Regions from separate parts of the Bradyrhizobium sp. USDA 3397 genome, predicted to be linked through region 1. Evidence: predicted binding sites of a transcription regulator. Region 1 holds the regulator's gene; each other region holds the start of a gene.
What was found. Region 1 encodes HrcA, which represses chaperone genes, less so after heat shock. Its sites were predicted from a motif close to GTTAGCACTCNCNNNNNGNGAGTGCTAAC; they were not measured.

Region 1 (5,114 bases):
CCCGATCCGGCCGGCTGGCGCGCCTTCTCCGGCCGCTACCGCACGAAATACGGCGCGGAGCCGATCCGCACCGCGACCCTTTCCTATGACGCGGTCGCGCTCGTTGCCGCGCTGGCCCGCACGCAAGGCGGCCAGCGTTTCTCCTCCGACGTGCTCACCAACCCCTCCGGCTTTGCCGGCATCGACGGCCTGTTCCGCTTCCGTGCGGATGGCACGAATGAACGCGGGCTCGCCGTCATGAAGGTGACGCAAGGCGGCGGCGTCGCCGTGGCGGGCTCGCCGAAGAGCTTTGGGGCGTAGCTCGGTGCTGTAGGGTGGGCAAAGGCGCTCTTGCGCCGTGCCCACTATCTCTTTCGATAATGAAAGTTGCGTGGGCACGCTTCGCTTTGCCCACCTACGAGAGTTCCTTACGCAGCCAAATCCGCGACCACGGCATCCAGCACCGGAAAACCGCTGCTGGTCACGCGCAACCGTCCCGTTGCATCCACCGTGATCGCGCCTTCCTCGCGCAAGAGCGCGATGCGGCGGGGGTCGAGCGGGCGGCCGGCGAGGGCCTTGTAGCGTTCGGGATCGATGCCTTCGGCGAGCCGCAATCCCATCAGCAGGAATTCGTCGGCGCGTTCCTCGCTGTTGAGGAGCTCGTCGCTGACGACACCGTCGCCGTTGGTCTCGACCCGCATCAGCCAGGCCTCGGGACGCTTCTCGGTGGCGGTGGCGTGCCTGATCCCGTCGATGTCGAGGCGGCCATGTGCGCCGGGGCCGATGCCGGCATATTCCTCGCCGCGCCAGTACACCAGATTGTGCCGGCACTCGGCGCCGCGCCGCGCGTGATTGGAGATCTCGTAAGCGGGCAGCCCGAGCTTGTCGCAGGTCTCCTGCGTGACGTCGTAGAGCGCGCGGGCGACCGCTTCGTCCGGCGTCTTCAGCTTGCCGGCCTGGTGCAGGCCGAAGAAAGGCGTGCCTTCCTCGATGGTCAATTGATAGAGCGACAGATGCTCGGCCGCTTCATCGATGGCGTGCCGCAGCTCGCCCGCCCACATCGCCGGCGTCTGGTCGGGGCGGGCGTAGATCAGGTCGAACGAATAGCGGTCGAACGCGCGGCGCGCGATGGCGACGGCATCGAGCGCTTCGCGCGCGCTGTGCATGCGGCCGAGCGCTTTGAGCGAGGCGTCATCGAGCGCCTGCACGCCGAGCGAGACGCGGTTGACGCCGGCGATGCGATAACCGGCAAAGCGCGTGGCTTCGACGCTGGTCGGGTTCGCTTCCAGCGTCACCTCGACGTCGCCTGCGACGGTCCAGTGCTTGCCGATCGCGTCTAACACCGCGCCGACGGTGGCGGGCTGCATCAGTGACGGCGTGCCGCCGCCGAGGAAGATCGAGGTGACCTCGCGGCCGGGCGCGCGTTCGGCGGTCGTTGCGATCTCGCGCGCGAAGGCGGCGGCAAACCTCGCCTCGTCGATCGCGGCATGGCGGACATGGCTGTTGAAGTCGCAATAGGGGCACTTCGACAGGCAGAACGGCCAGTGCACATAGACGCCAAACGCATCCTTGTTAGCGCGGCTCAAGGCAGATCTCCGCCAGTTTCCGAAAAGCGCGGGCGCGGTGCGACAGGCCGAGGCCGAGCGGCGGCAGGCCGTGCTTCTCGATGCTGGTCATCTCGCCGAAGGTGCGGCTGTGCCCGTCCGGCAGGAACATCGGGTCGTAGCCGAAGCCGGCCGTGCCGCGCGGTGGCCAGATCAGCGTGCCGTCGACGCGCGCCTCGACCTCCTCGCGATGATCGTCGGGCCAGGCCACGCAAAGCGCGGAGACGAAGTGGGCCTTGCGCTTGTCCGGCGTGGTGGCGCCGCGCTCCTGCAGCAGGCGCTCGATCTGCGCCATCGCCGCGTTGAAATCCTTGGATGGACCGGCCCAGCGCGCGCTGTAGATTCCCGGCGCACCGTCGAGTGCGTCGACGACGATGCCGGAATCGTCGGCGAAGGCGGGAAGCTTGGTCGCCTGCGCTGCGGCGACCGCCTTGATCGCAGCGTTGCTGCGGAAATCGTTGCCGGTTTCCTCGGGCTCGGGGAGGCCAAGCTCGCCTGCCGACACCGCCTCGATCCCGTACGGCGCGAGCAGCTCCTTCATCTCGGCGAGCTTGCCGGGATTGTGAGTGGCGATGACGAGCTTGTCGGTGATTCGGCGGTGCATGGGCCTATTGACTACGCCACGGCCAGTTTCTGCAAGTCCACCAGACGCGCAATGCCCTTCTGCGCCAGGGCGATCAGCTTCAGGAACTCGTCCTGCGTGAACGGCTCGCGTTCCGCGGTGCCCTGCACCTCGATGATGCGGCCATCGCCGGTCATGACGAAATTGGCGTCGGTCTCGGCTTCCGAATCCTCGGCATAGTCGAGATCGAGCACCGGCGTACCGTTGTAGATGCCGCAGGAGATCGCGGCGACGTTGTCGCGCATCACGTTGGCCTTCACCATGTTGCGCGCCTTCATCCAGTTGATGCAATCGGCAAGCGCCACCCAGGCGCCGGTGATCGAGGCCGTGCGCGTGCCGCCGTCGGCCTGGAGCACGTCGCAATCGACCGTGATCTGACGCTCACCGAGCGCTTCGAGATCGACGATGGTGCGAAGCGAGCGACCGATCAGACGCTGAATCTCGACGGTGCGGCCGCTCTGCTTGCCGGCGGAGGCCTCGCGGCGGGTGCGTTCGGAGGTGGCGCGCGGCAGCATGCCGTATTCGGCGGTGACCCAGCCGCGGCCCTGACCCTTCAGCCACGGCGGCAGGCGGTCCTCCAGCGTGGCGGTGACCAGCACATGGGTGTCGCCGAATTTCACCAGGCAGGAGCCTTCCGCATATTTGACCACGCCGCGCTCCAGCGTCACGGGGCGCAATTCGTCGGGCGCACGGCGGCTTGGCCGCATGGGAAATCTCCAAAACTCGCGGGAATAGGCTGTTCGCGGTGCTTGTAGGTGGGGCGGGGGTGGGCGGCAAGGGCTTATTCACCCCCTGACCGCCGGCCCGTAAACGCGACGCTTGTCAGAAGCGGCCCGGATGGACAAATTATAAGTATCTGAGAGGAGTTACCGTCTGTGGCCCATCACGATCCGATCCATCTGATCGCGCCGCGCGCAGGCCTTGCCCAGCTCAACGAGCGTTCCCGCGACATCTTTCGTCAAATTGTCGAAAGCTATCTCGCGACCGGTGAGCCGGTCGGCTCGCGCAACATTTCCCGCCTGATCGCCATGCCGCTGTCGCCGGCCTCGGTCCGCAACGTCATGGCCGATCTGGAACAGCTCGGCCTGATCTATGCCCCGCACACCTCGGCCGGCCGGCTGCCGACGGAACTGGGCTTGCGCTTCTTCGTCGATGCCCTGATGCAGGTCGGCGACCTCAACGAGGCCGAGCGGCAGGCGATCCAGAGCCAGCTCTCGTCCGTCGGCGAGGCGCAATCGGTCGAGGCGGCGCTGGACCAGGCCTTGATGCGGCTCTCCGGCCTGACCCGGGCGGCCGCCGTCGTGCTGACGCCGAAATCCAATGCGCGGCTGAAGCACATCGAATTCGTCCGCCTGGAACCGGAAAAAGCGCTGGTGATCCTGGTCGGCGAAGACGGCCAGGTCGAAAACCGCGTGTTGACGCTGCCGCCCGGAGTTCCCTCTTCGGCGCTGACGGAGGCCGGCAATTTCCTCAATGCGCGGATCCGGGGCCGTACCCTGGCCGAGGCGCGGCTCGAGCTCGAGACCGCACTCGGCGAGGCCCGTGCCGAGCTCGATCAGCTGACACAGAAAGTGATCTCGGCCGGCATCGCCAGCTGGTCCGGCGGCGAGAGCGAGGATCGCCAGCTCATCGTCCGCGGCCATGCCAATCTGCTCGAAGATCTGCATGCGCTGGAGGATCTGGAGCGGGTTCGGCTGTTGTTCGACGACCTCGAGACCAAGCGCGGCGTGATCGACCTGCTCGGCCGGGCCGAGACCGCCGAAGGCGTGCGCATCTTCATCGGCAGTGAGAACAAGCTGTTCTCGCTGTCGGGGTCGTCCACCATCATCTCGCCCTATCGGGATGCCGCCGGCCACATCGTCGGCGTTCTCGGCGTGATCGGCCCGACGCGGCTGAATTATGCCCGCGTGATCCCCACCGTGGACTACGCCGCCCGCATCGTCAGCCGCCTCTTGGGGGGCTGACCGGCCTTTCCGCCGATCACGGGCGCTTGATTTTCGCGAGTTTAGGCACGATATCCGGGCCAACATCCCTGAAACGAGTTCGAGATCAGAGCCGATGACCGAGCAAGACCGGCAACCCCAAGACACGACTGCAGCGACCGGCGAGCCCGTGGTGTCGAAACCCTACATCATGCCCGACGATCCCGAGCCGGGTTCGGTCGAAACCCTGCAAAAGGAAGCGGCTGAAGCGCGCGACCGCATGCTGCGGACGCTGGCCGAGATGGAGAATTTGCGCAAGCGCACCGCCAAGGAAGTCGCCGACGCCCGCCTCTACGGCATCACCGGCTTCGCGCGCGACGTGCTCGACATCGCCGACAATCTCCAGCGTGCACTCGATGCCGTTCCGGCGGAGGCGCGTGCTGCGGCCGATCCCGGCCTGGTCTCGTTGATCGAGGGCGTCGAGCTCACGGAGCGCGCGCTGCTCAACGCGCTGGAAAAACACGGCGTGAAGAAGCTCGATCCTCAGGGCCAGAAGTTCGACCCGAACTTCCACCAGGCGATGTACGAAGTGCCTGACGCGTCGGTGCCGTCGGGCACCGTGGTGCAGATCATGCAGGCCGGCTACACCATTGGTGACCGCGTGCTGCGCCCGGCGCTGGTCGGCGTCGCCAAGGGCGGCGCGAAGACTGCGCCCGCGGCGAACAACAACGAGTCGAGCAGCGCGGCGAATTGAGTGTTGGCGTCATTCCGGGGCTCGACGAAGTCGAGAACTATGGTGCGCAATGCGCACCTGAGAATCCATCGAACAGCAGAGACAACCGCACAATGGATTTCGGGCTCGCGCTGAAGCGCGCCCCGGAATGACGGAAGATGGCGCGCCGCCTACGCGCTCACCGCGATATCCGCAGACTGAATCCGCTTCACGCCCGCCTTGGCCATGTCGGCCCAGGCCTTGGCGAGCGAGCC
Region 2 (5,114 bases), 2.6 Mb from region 1:
GCGGCTATTTTTTCCAAACGCTCATTGGAATCATTGAATAATCAAACAGGTTTTGATTCCGCCATTCGGAGGTTCGATCCCTCCCGCCCCAGCCAGCACTCAAAGCTGCTGAGTTCACTTATATAAACAGCGCTATTTCCGCCAATTTTCTTGGGTGCGTTTGGAAATTGAGTTTCTGGTGCTCGGTCTGGACTCGAACTAAACGACCGTTGGCTTATCTCCGTGGGTCTCATCTCCCAACATATACTGCGGAAGCTGCTCGGGCAGGTCCGTTAAGCCCTCATCGTAGGATGGCGCATTGCGGCGAACAAATCGGACATGGCGGGCGCCTCTCCTGCGCGCGGGTGTGATGGGCTTTGACGGCGTGAAGTAGTTCACGAGCCGCAAGCATCGCCAGGGGTAGCGTTCCTCGGGGGTCGTGTCCCCTGTGGTGGTGTAGCTCGGTAGAGCAAAGCCGCCCGTACGCGCGCCGCAGATAGCGCCGTAGCGGGCGGGCGGCTTTGCGGTGGTCACCGGCGGTTCGCCGATAGGGTCGGGTTGCTGACACCAACCTGATTCGAGGAACCACCGATGACCGATGAGATGATGAACCTCCGCACGCTCGTGGAGAAGACCCCCGATGCGGATCTGCTGCGCGAGATGATCGGCTTTGCGGCCCAGCGATTGATGGAGCTGGAAGTTGAAGGCCAGGCCGGGGCCGCCTACGGCGAGAAGAACCCCGAGCGTCTGGCACAGCGCAACGGCTACCGCGACCGGACCTGGGAGACCCATGCCGGCACGGTCGAGCTTCGCATCCCCAAGCTGCGCAAGGGCTCCTACTTTCCAGGCTTTCTGGAGCCGCGCCGGATGGCCGAGAAGGCGCTCACCGCCGTAGTGCAGGAAGCCTATGTGCCAGGCGTCTCGACCCGCTCGGTCGACGATCTGGTGCAGGCCATGGGGATGAGCGGCATCTCCAAGAGCCAGGTCTCACGGCTGTGCGCGGAGATCGACGCACGGTGTCGGCCCGGTCCGCAAATACTCGATCGGTGCGGCGCTGCTCGACAAGCGCGACCCATCCAAGGTGCTGGCACGTTCGCGCGAGCCGCTATTGCGGCCTGAATCATCCGAGCGCGAAGGATACGTCCCTAACGTCGTTTATACTTGTGGCGGGATGCGGCACAACAACCAGATCATTCTGCCATATGCCGTGTCGGACACATTCTCGAATTTCGCAACGATCGAGATTTCCGAGCTCATGGACGCGATGAAATGCTAGGCGCGGCCTTCGTGGTCGTTGGCGTCAACCGTGTTTCTCAACAACTCGTAGGAACCTAATAGCCAGCTAATGCGAGCAAGGGCGGAAGCACCACTCTCCTGACGTGTTCGTAGCCATCGAGAGGATAATAACAGAGGAATCCAGATGCGTTACATCCAGCTGGCCTTCGATTGTGCTCACTTCCTATTCGAAACGCCACTCGTCTAGCACCCTCCGTGGACTTGACTCGATCCGCGCATCTTAAGCTGATCTCAGGAGCATACATCCAATTCAATAGCTCCTTTTTTTCCCGAGCTACTCCTGCGCCGTGACAGCGGGCCGCACGCTAATTCTTGCGAGCTCGCGACGCTCGTCGTCTGTCAGTTGCCAATTCGCGCACTGGCTGCAAAGCTGCGCGAAAACGTCGTGCAATTGGCTTCGGGCGACCCTGACGATCTCGGTATCGTCGAATTCGCAAGACTTCAGGAAAATTGGCAAGGTAAAACTGGTCTGACGGCTATCGAACTGAAACGTCAGGCGAATGTCCTCGCCACGTTCATTCGGCAGAATCATCTCGATGCGTGCGATCGTAATCTCGAACATATTGGTCGTGTCCCCGGAGGTGATGTAGCTCGGTAGAGCAAAGCCGCCCGGACGCGCGCCTCACCTAGCGCCGTAGCGGGCGGGCGGCTTTGCAGTGGTCACCGGCAGTTCTCCGGTAGGATCGGGTTGCGACACGCCAACCCAACCGAGGAAAGCCGACGACCAACGACATGATGAACCTGCGCACGCTCGTAGAGAAGACCCCAGGCGCCGATCTGCTGCGCGAGCTGATCGGCTTTGCTGCCCAGCGTCTGATGGAGATGGAATTCGAAAGCCAGACCGGGGGCGGGCTACGGCGAGAAGGCCCCGAGCGTCTGGCCCAGCGCATGGCTACCGCGACTGGATCTGGGACCCGGGCCGGCGCGATTGAGCTGCGCATTCCCAAGCTGCGCAAGCGGTCCTAATTCCCGGGCTTCCTGGAGCCGCGGCGGATGGCCAAGAAGGCGCTCACCGCCGTGGAGCAGGAAGCCCATGTGCAGGGCGTCTCGACCCGCTCGGTGGACGATCTGGTGCAGGCGATGGGTATGACCGGGATCTCCAAAAGCCAGGTGAGCCGGCTCTGCGGCGAGATCGACGACAGGGTGAATGTGAATAAGCCGAAGTTCGCCCCCCATCGGCTTACAACATTGACCCCATACGTGATGAACATTCCCGTGATCGTTCAATGAATTCGGCTGTGTTGGCGGGGGTCAACCTTCGGCGCCGATCGGGGTCAAACCGCGCGCCGAATAACAGCGGATCTCTGAAAAGGCCGTGCAACTCAAAGCAGAGAAGAGCATAAGATTGCAGAACTCACACCTTTGCATCCCGGCTCCCTAGCCGCCGCGGCCTTGGCAGTTGTGATGCTCTCGGAATATCGATTCAGCACGGTCTTGTACGTCCCCTGCGGCGGCTTATGTGCTGATTAGCACTTGCTGGCCACGACTGCTATTTCATCCAAAGCAACAACAACCAGAAAACAGGAGGACAGCATGAAGTTCCGTCCGCTTCACGACCGCGTTGTGGTCAAGCGCATCGAAGCCGAAGACAAGACCACTGGCGGCATCATCATTCCGGACACCGCCAAGGAAAAACCCTCGCAGGGCGAGATCACGGCGGTTGGTCCAGGCGGCCGCGACGAAGCCGGCAAGCTGATTCCGATAGACCTCCAGGTCGGCGACCGCGTGCTGTTCGGCAAGTGGTCCGGTACTGAGGTCAAGCTCGATGGTCAGGAACTGCTGATCATGAAGGAAAGCGACATTATGGGCGTTCTCGTCGATCTGCCTGCCGCGAAGAAGAAGGTTGCCTAAGCACCAGTCAGTTTTCCTCATCCTGAGCCGTCGGCGCAGCCGGCGTCTCGCAGGATGAGGCCCGCAAGTTCAAATCCCGCTCCTTAAGAGCTCGCCTAGGCGCGATCATTGGGATCTGACCAGTCGAAAACGGAGATCATGATGTCGGCCAAAGAAGTCAAGTTCGGCGTAGATGCCCGCGACAAGATGCTGCGCGGTGTCGAAATTCTCAACAACGCAGTCAAGGTCACGCTCGGTCCCAAAGGCCGCAACGTCGTTCTCGACAAGTCGTTCGGCGCTCCCCGCATCACCAAGGACGGCGTCACCGTCGCCAAGGAGATCGAGCTCGAGGACAAGTTCGAGAACATGGGCGCCCAGATGGTGCGCGAAGTCGCCTCCAAGTCCGCTGATGCCGCCGGCGACGGCACCACGACCGCCACCGTGCTCGCGGCTGCGATCGTCCGTGAAGGCGCCAAGGCGGTTGCCGCCGGCATGAACCCGATGGACCTGAAGCGCGGTATCGACCTCGCCGTGGAAGCCGTCGTTGCGGACCTCGTCAAGAACTCCAAGAAGGTCACCTCGAACGACGAGATCGCCCAGGTGGGCACCATCTCGGCCAACGGCGATGCCGAGATTGGTAAGTTCCTCTCCGACGCCATGAAGAAGGTGGGCAACGAGGGCGTTATCACGGTTGAAGAAGCGAAGTCGCTCGAGACTGAACTCGAGGTCGTCGAAGGTATGCAGTTCGACCGCGGCTATATCTCGCCTTACTTTGTTACCAACGCAGACAAGATGCGCGTTGAGATGGACGACGCCTACGTCCTCATCAATGAGAAGAAGCTGTCTCACCTGAATGAATTGCTTCCGCTGCTCGAAGCCGTGGTGCAGAGCGGCAAGCCGCTTGTGATTATCGCGGAAGACGTCGAAGGCGAAGCGCTCGCCACTCTCGTCGTGAACCGCCTGCGTGGTGGCCTGAAGGTCGCGGCCGTCAAGGCTCCAGGCTTCGGCGATCGCCGCAAGGCCATGCTGCAGGACATCGCGATCCTGACCGGCGGCCAGGCGATCTCGGAAGATCTCGGCATCAAGCTCGAGAACGTCACGCTCAACATGCTCGGTCGCGCCAAGAAGGTGATGATCGACAAGGAGAACACCACCATCGTCAGCGGCGCGGGCAAGAAGGCCGACATCGAGGCGCGCGTCAATCAGCTCAAGGCGCAGATCGAGGAGACCACCTCGGACTACGACCGTGAGAAGCTGCAGGAGCGTCTGGCCAAGCTCGCCGGCGGCGTCGCGGTCATCCGCGTCGGCGGCGCGACCGAGGTCGAGGTGAAGGAGCGCAAGGATCGCGTTGATGACGCGATGCATGCGACCCGCGCGGCGGTCGAGGAAGGCATCCTGCCGGGCGGCGGCGTCGCCCTGCTGCGCGCTTCCGAGCATCTCAAGGGGCTGCGCACCAAGAACGATGACCAGAAGACCGGTGTCGAGATCGTGCGCAAGGCTCTATCGTATCCGGCTCGCCAGATCGCGATCAACGCTGGCGAGGATGGCTCGGTGATCGTCGGGAAGATCCTGGAGAAGGATCAGTACGGCTACGGCTTTGACTCCCAGTCCGGCGAATACGTCAACCTGGTCACCAAAGGCATCATCGACCCGACCAAGGTGGTTCGGGTGGCGATCCAGAACGCGGCCTCAGTCGCGGCTCTCTTGATCACCACCGAAGCCATGGTCGCCGAGGTGCCGAAGAGGAATGCAGGCACCGGCGTGCCTGCGGGCGGCGGCATGGGTGGTATGGATTTCTAAGCGAGCCGGCTCATGACGAAGAATGGCAGAGAAGGAAACGGATGAGCCGAATCCTACAGAGATGCCGAGGTGCCGAGGTGAGCCTTGCTGTCCTATCGGCATCGACCGCGAAGTCCTCAAGCGAAAAGCCCGGCCACGAGAGCCGGGCTGATCGGTAATAATTCCAAGTCAGGCAATGCACGGAAGAAATCGGGGAAAGATGTCGCGTC
Region 3 (5,114 bases), 3.0 Mb from region 1:
AATTCCACCGACAGCCGCATGTCGACATTCGGCTTCGTGCCGATGGACAATCTCATCGGCAAGGTGACGCGGATCTTCTGGTCGCTCGACGAAGACGGCGAGCCGCGCTTCGAGCGGATCGGGAAGGCGGAGTGAGGGGGAGCCTTTCCGCCGTCATTCCGGGGCGCGCCCTCTTGGGCGCGAGCCCGGAATCCATAATCACAGCCAGATGGAGTGGGCCCGCTATGCCCGTCGCCCGTGAGTTTCGTGGTTATGGATTCCGGGCTCGCGCCCAAGGGGCGCGCCCCGGAATGACTGGTTGAGAGAACAGAGGCCCCCCAAAACAAAAACCCCGGCATCGCTGCCGGGGTTTCGTAGTTCTCGAGGTGGTTGGACCTCAGAAATCCATGCCGCCCATGCCGCCGCCCGGGGGCATCGCCGGGCCGGCGCCGCCCTTCTTGGGCAGCTCGGCGACCATGGCTTCCGTGGTGATCAGGAGCGCGGCCACCGAGGCAGCGTTCTGGATCGCGGTACGGACCACCTTGGTTGGGTCGATGATGCCCTTCTTGACGAGGTCGGCATATTCGCCGGTCTGGGAGTCGAAGCCGTAATTGTAGGCCTTGTTCTCCAGGATCTTGCCGACGATCACCGAGCCGTCTTCACCGGCGTTGATCGCGATCTGGCGAGCGGGGGCCGACAGCGCCTTGCGCACGATCTCGACTCCGGTCTTCTGGTCGTCGTTCTTGGTGCGCAGACCCTTGAGCTGCTCGGAGGCACGGAGCAGAGCGACGCCGCCGCCCGGAACGATGCCTTCTTCCACGGCTGCGCGGGTCGCATGCATCGCGTCATCAACGCGATCCTTGCGCTCCTTCACCTCGACCTCGGTCGCGCCGCCGACGCGGATCACCGCGACGCCGCCCGCGAGCTTGGCAAGACGCTCCTGGAGCTTCTCACGGTCGTAGTCCGAGGTGGTCTCCTCGATCTGCGCCTTGATCTGGGCCACGCGCGCCTCGATGTCGGCCTTCTTGCCGGCGCCGTTGACGATCGTGGTGTTCTCCTTGTCGATCATCACCTTCTTGGCGCGACCGAGCATGTTGAGCGTGACGTTCTCGAGCTTGATGCCGAGGTCTTCCGAGATCGCCTGGCCGCCGGTCAGGATCGCGATGTCCTGCAGCATGGCCTTGCGGCGATCGCCGAAGCCCGGAGCCTTGACGGCCGCGACCTTCAGGCCGCCGCGCAGGCGGTTCACGACCAGGGTCGCCAGGGCTTCGCCTTCGACGTCCTCGGCGACGATGACCAGCGGCTTGCCGGTCTGCACCACGGCCTCGAGCAGCGGCAGCAGCTCGTTCAGCGAGGAGAGCTTCTTCTCGTTGATGAGGATGTAGGCGTCGTCCATCTCAACGCGCATCTTGTCGGCGTTGGTGACGAAGTAGGGCGAGATGTAGCCGCGGTCGAACTGCATGCCCTCGACCACGTCGAGCTCGGTCTCGAGCGACTTGGCTTCCTCGACGGTGATGACGCCCTCGTTGCCGACCTTCTTCATGGCGTCGGCGAGGAACTTGCCGATCTCGGCATCGCCGTTCGCCGAGATGGTGCCGACCTGGGCGATCTCGTCGTTCGAGGTGACCTTCTTCGAGTTCTTCTCGAGGTCGGCCACGACGGCTTCGACCGCGAGGTCGATACCACGCTTGAGGTCCATCGGGTTCATGCCGGCGGCGACCGACTTGGCGCCTTCCTTCACGATCGCCTGGGCGAGCACAGTGGCGGTGGTGGTGCCGTCGCCGGCGGCGTCAGCGGACTTGGAGGCGACTTCGCGCACCATCTGCGCGCCCATGTTCTCGAACTTGTCGTCGAGCTCGATCTCCTTGGCGACGGTGACGCCGTCCTTGGTGATGCGAGGAGCGCCGAACGACTTGTCGAGCACGACGTTGCGGCCCTTGGGACCGAGCGTGACCTTCACCGCGTTGGCGAGAACGTCGACGCCGCGCAGCATCTTGTCGCGCGCTTCAACCGAGAATTTGACTTCTTTGGCTGCCATCTGGAGTTTTCCTTAGGTGAGTTTGACTGGAGGGAGGAGAGGGGCTCTTAAGCCGCCTTCTTCTTGGACTCGCTGACTTCGAGAACGCCCATCACGTCGCTCTCCTTCATGATCAGCAAGTCCTGGCCGTCGATCTTGACCTCGGTGCCGGACCACTTGCCGAACAGCACGCGGTCGCCGACCTTCAGGTCGATCGGGATCAGCTTGCCAGCTTCGTCGCGGCCACCGGGGCCAACGGCGACGACTTCGCCCTGGGAGGGCTTTTCCTTGGCAGTGTCGGGAATGATGATGCCGCCAGCGGTCTTCTCTTCTGCGTCGATGCGCTTGACCACGACGCGGTCGTGAAGCGGACGGAATTTCATGCAGTCCTCCTAAGCAATTGCACGTGTTGAGGATTTTGAGATTGTTAGCAGTCGTTGCCCGTGAGTGCTAGCACGGGCGAGCCTGAAATAGGACAGGAATTTTGCGGGGGCAAGGGTTTGTAGCAGAAAAATTAGCAGCCGAAAGCGCGGACTGCCAGAAACCCCTCGCCATCGTTAACCGCCTTGGAGGCCTCTCGACGCCTCTTGGGTGACCGTATTAGCACGGAGTCGTCTCTGCTGCTAAAGCATTGAATTTCAACAGCTTGTTAAACTTTTGGGCTTGAGATGAGTTGTCAGTTTGCGTCACATTTCTCTCATGTGAGCGCATCGTTTCCGGGTGGCTCCCCGGGGCACGGACCAAGCCACTCGCCGGATGCGCTCCTGCAAAGGAGGTTTGGCATGGGACTGCGCGTTGGGGGCGTTTCCGAGGAATTCCGGAAACAGATGCTGGGCTACGGGCTGACGACGGCACAAATTCTCTATCGGATGCCGGATCATCCCTCGCTGCTCCAGACCTATGTCTGGCAGAACTACGACATGTTTCCGAAATTCCCCGCGCTGACCGATTTCCTGGCGTTCTGGCAGGAGAAGCTCGACGGTCCCCTCCATTCGGTGACGGTGGCCCATTCCAAGCTGATCAAGCCGGCCGAGCTTCGCGCCGTCGACGGCGTGTTCCGTCTGCATTGAACGGAGCACCGGTCTCGTAGGGTGGGCAAAGGCGCGCTCTTCGCGCGCCGTGCCCACCGTCTGTTTCCGATTGAGAGAAGTCGTGGGCACGCTGCGCTTTGCCCACCCTACGATGTCACGCACCGACAGCGCCGTTGCAATAGCGTGTCCACATCGCGCGATAGGCCGCGTCCACCGCTTGTGCATATGAGATGGGGTTGCCCGCGGCCGCGGCGTTGATCGTTGCGGGCAGTTCGCGGCGCAATTTGTCGAGCTCGCCGATCTCGGCCGCGCGGCTGGCCGCGATCTCGACATAGGCCTCCTCGCTGTCGGCGACCCAGTCCGGCAGGCCAAGTGCGGTGAGGATGGCGCCGGCAGCGCGGCCGGGCAGGCTGTTGCCGAGCTTCGCCACCACGGGCACGCCCATCTGCAGGGCTTCCCATGTGCTGACGCCGCCGTTCTGCGGGAACGGATCGAGAGCAATATCGATGCGATTGAACGATGCCAGATGCTCGTCGCGCAAGGTGGCCCCGAGCAGATCGACGCGTTCGGCCGGCAATCGGCAGGCCGCAAATCGCGCCAGCAGCTTGTCGCGGACCAGCTGGTCGTCGAGCGCAACGTCCTTGATCAGGAGGCGCGAGCCCGGCACCCACTCGAGGATCCTGGACCAGACTGCCGCCGCCTCGTCCGAGATCTTGCTGATGCGGTTGAAGACACCGAACGTGACGAAGCCGTTCGAGAGAGCCGGCGTTGCGGCTCGCGCAATCCCGGCCGGCAGCGGCGCCAGCGTCACGAAGCACGGCAGGTCGACCACCTTCTCTGCAAACAGATGCCGAACCTCGTGCGGAATCCCGACCGGATCCGAGAACAGATAGTCGATCGCCGGCAACCCGGTGCCGGTGCCGTGGCCCCAGCCGTGCGCCTGGATCGGTGCCGGCTTGCGCGCAAATACGCCGAGGCGGTTTCCTCTTGTATGGCCGGACAGATCGATCAGGATATCGATGCGATCGGCGCGAATCTGGACGGCAAGGCGATCGTCGCTCCATTGCGAGGCGTCGCGCCAGCGATCGGAAATGCCTTGAAATTCGCGTGTCGTCGCATCCACTCTCGCCGAGCACGAATAGCAAACGATTTCGAACTGGGCGCGGTCGTGGTGTTGCAGGACAGGCTTGAAGATGAACGCAGCCGAATGCGCGTTGAAGTCTGAGGAGACGTAGCCCAGCACCAGGCGACGATCCGGATCGCGGCTGTTGTCATGCGGTGCCGCCGCTTCTGAAGCGATTTTCGCCCCGATCCGCTCCCACCATACGCGTCGCGCCTGCTGATGCCGCTCGACGCTGGCGTCCGGCACGAAATCGAGCGTGAAGATCTTGCTGGAGATCGCACTCTCGAGGTCGGGCCTGATGTCGAGGGCTCTGTCGAAACTGGCGAGGGCTTCGTCGACCCGGCCCAGTCCGGCAAGACAAAGGCCCAGCACCAGATGAGCTTGATCGGAATCGGGCGCGATCGCGAGCGCCTTCTCGCAATCGGATAGTGCCTGGGCCACCTGCCGGGTCTGGAGCAAGACATTGGCGCGCCAAAGCCATCCGTTCACGTCGTCAGGGGCGAGGGCGATTGCCCGGTTGCAATCCGCCATGGCCTCGTCGAATCGCTGCAACTCCCGGAGTGCCACGGCGCGGTTCGCCAGCGCCGCCGCATAGTCGGGCTTGATCGCGAGCGCGCGGTTCAGGCTTGCAAGAGCCTCGTCGTAGTTGCGCAGACGGCAGAGCGCAGAGCCACGGCCGTTGTAGGCTTCGGCAAGATTTGCGTCGATGGCGAGCGCCCGATCGTAGCTGTCGAGCGCTTCCTGGTAGCGATCAAGGGCCGCGCTCGCGTTCCCGAGGTTGGAGAGGGCGAGGGCGTAGTTGGGCCGCAAGGCGAGGGCCTTGCGGTAGCTCTCGCGGGCCTCAGCGTGACGTTTCAGCCCGTTCAGCGCGACGCCCAGACTCATATGGGCTTCGGCCGAGCGCGGATCCGCGGCAACCGCCCGGCTCAGCAGGATCTCGGCCTGCTGATAATTCCCAGCATCG

Region 2: the regulator HrcA is predicted to act here: its motif matches at 2,741-2,769, upstream of ACVWYQ_RS35270 (co-chaperone GroES).
Region 3: the regulator HrcA is predicted to act here: its motif matches at 2,423-2,451, upstream of ACVWYQ_RS09550 (co-chaperone GroES).

The regions. Positions count from the first base shown of each region.
Region 1 covers NZ_JBSSDS010000001.1:4,986,410-4,991,523, reverse strand. The annotation lists gene ACVWYQ_RS23050 (penicillin-binding protein activator) at 1-300, shown strand, start outside; gene hemW (radical SAM family heme chaperone HemW) at 408-1,565, opposite strand; gene rdgB (RdgB/HAM1 family non-canonical purine NTP pyrophosphatase) at 1,552-2,187, opposite strand; gene rph (ribonuclease PH) at 2,199-2,912, opposite strand; gene hrcA (heat-inducible transcriptional repressor HrcA) at 3,081-4,169, shown strand; gene grpE (nucleotide exchange factor GrpE) at 4,264-4,881, shown strand; gene pncA (bifunctional nicotinamidase/pyrazinamidase) at 5,031-5,114, opposite strand, start outside.
Region 2 covers NZ_JBSSDS010000001.1:7,578,314-7,583,427, forward strand. The annotation lists gene ACVWYQ_RS35245 (hypothetical protein) at 1-126, shown strand, start outside; partial or broken gene ACVWYQ_RS35250 (transposase) at 571-996, shown strand; partial or broken gene ACVWYQ_RS35255 (glycoside hydrolase family 130 protein) at 989-1,255, shown strand; gene ACVWYQ_RS35260 (hypothetical protein) at 1,550-1,837, opposite strand; partial or broken gene ACVWYQ_RS35265 (transposase) at 2,008-2,424, shown strand; gene ACVWYQ_RS35270 (co-chaperone GroES) at 2,809-3,126, shown strand; gene groL (chaperonin GroEL) at 3,268-4,905, shown strand.
Region 3 covers NZ_JBSSDS010000001.1:2,011,381-2,016,494, reverse strand. The annotation lists gene lepB (signal peptidase I) at 1-135, shown strand, start outside; gene groL (chaperonin GroEL) at 377-2,017, opposite strand; gene ACVWYQ_RS09550 (co-chaperone GroES) at 2,065-2,379, opposite strand; gene ACVWYQ_RS09545 (usg protein) at 2,779-3,066, shown strand; gene ACVWYQ_RS09540 (O-linked N-acetylglucosamine transferase, SPINDLY family protein) at 3,182-5,114, opposite strand, start outside.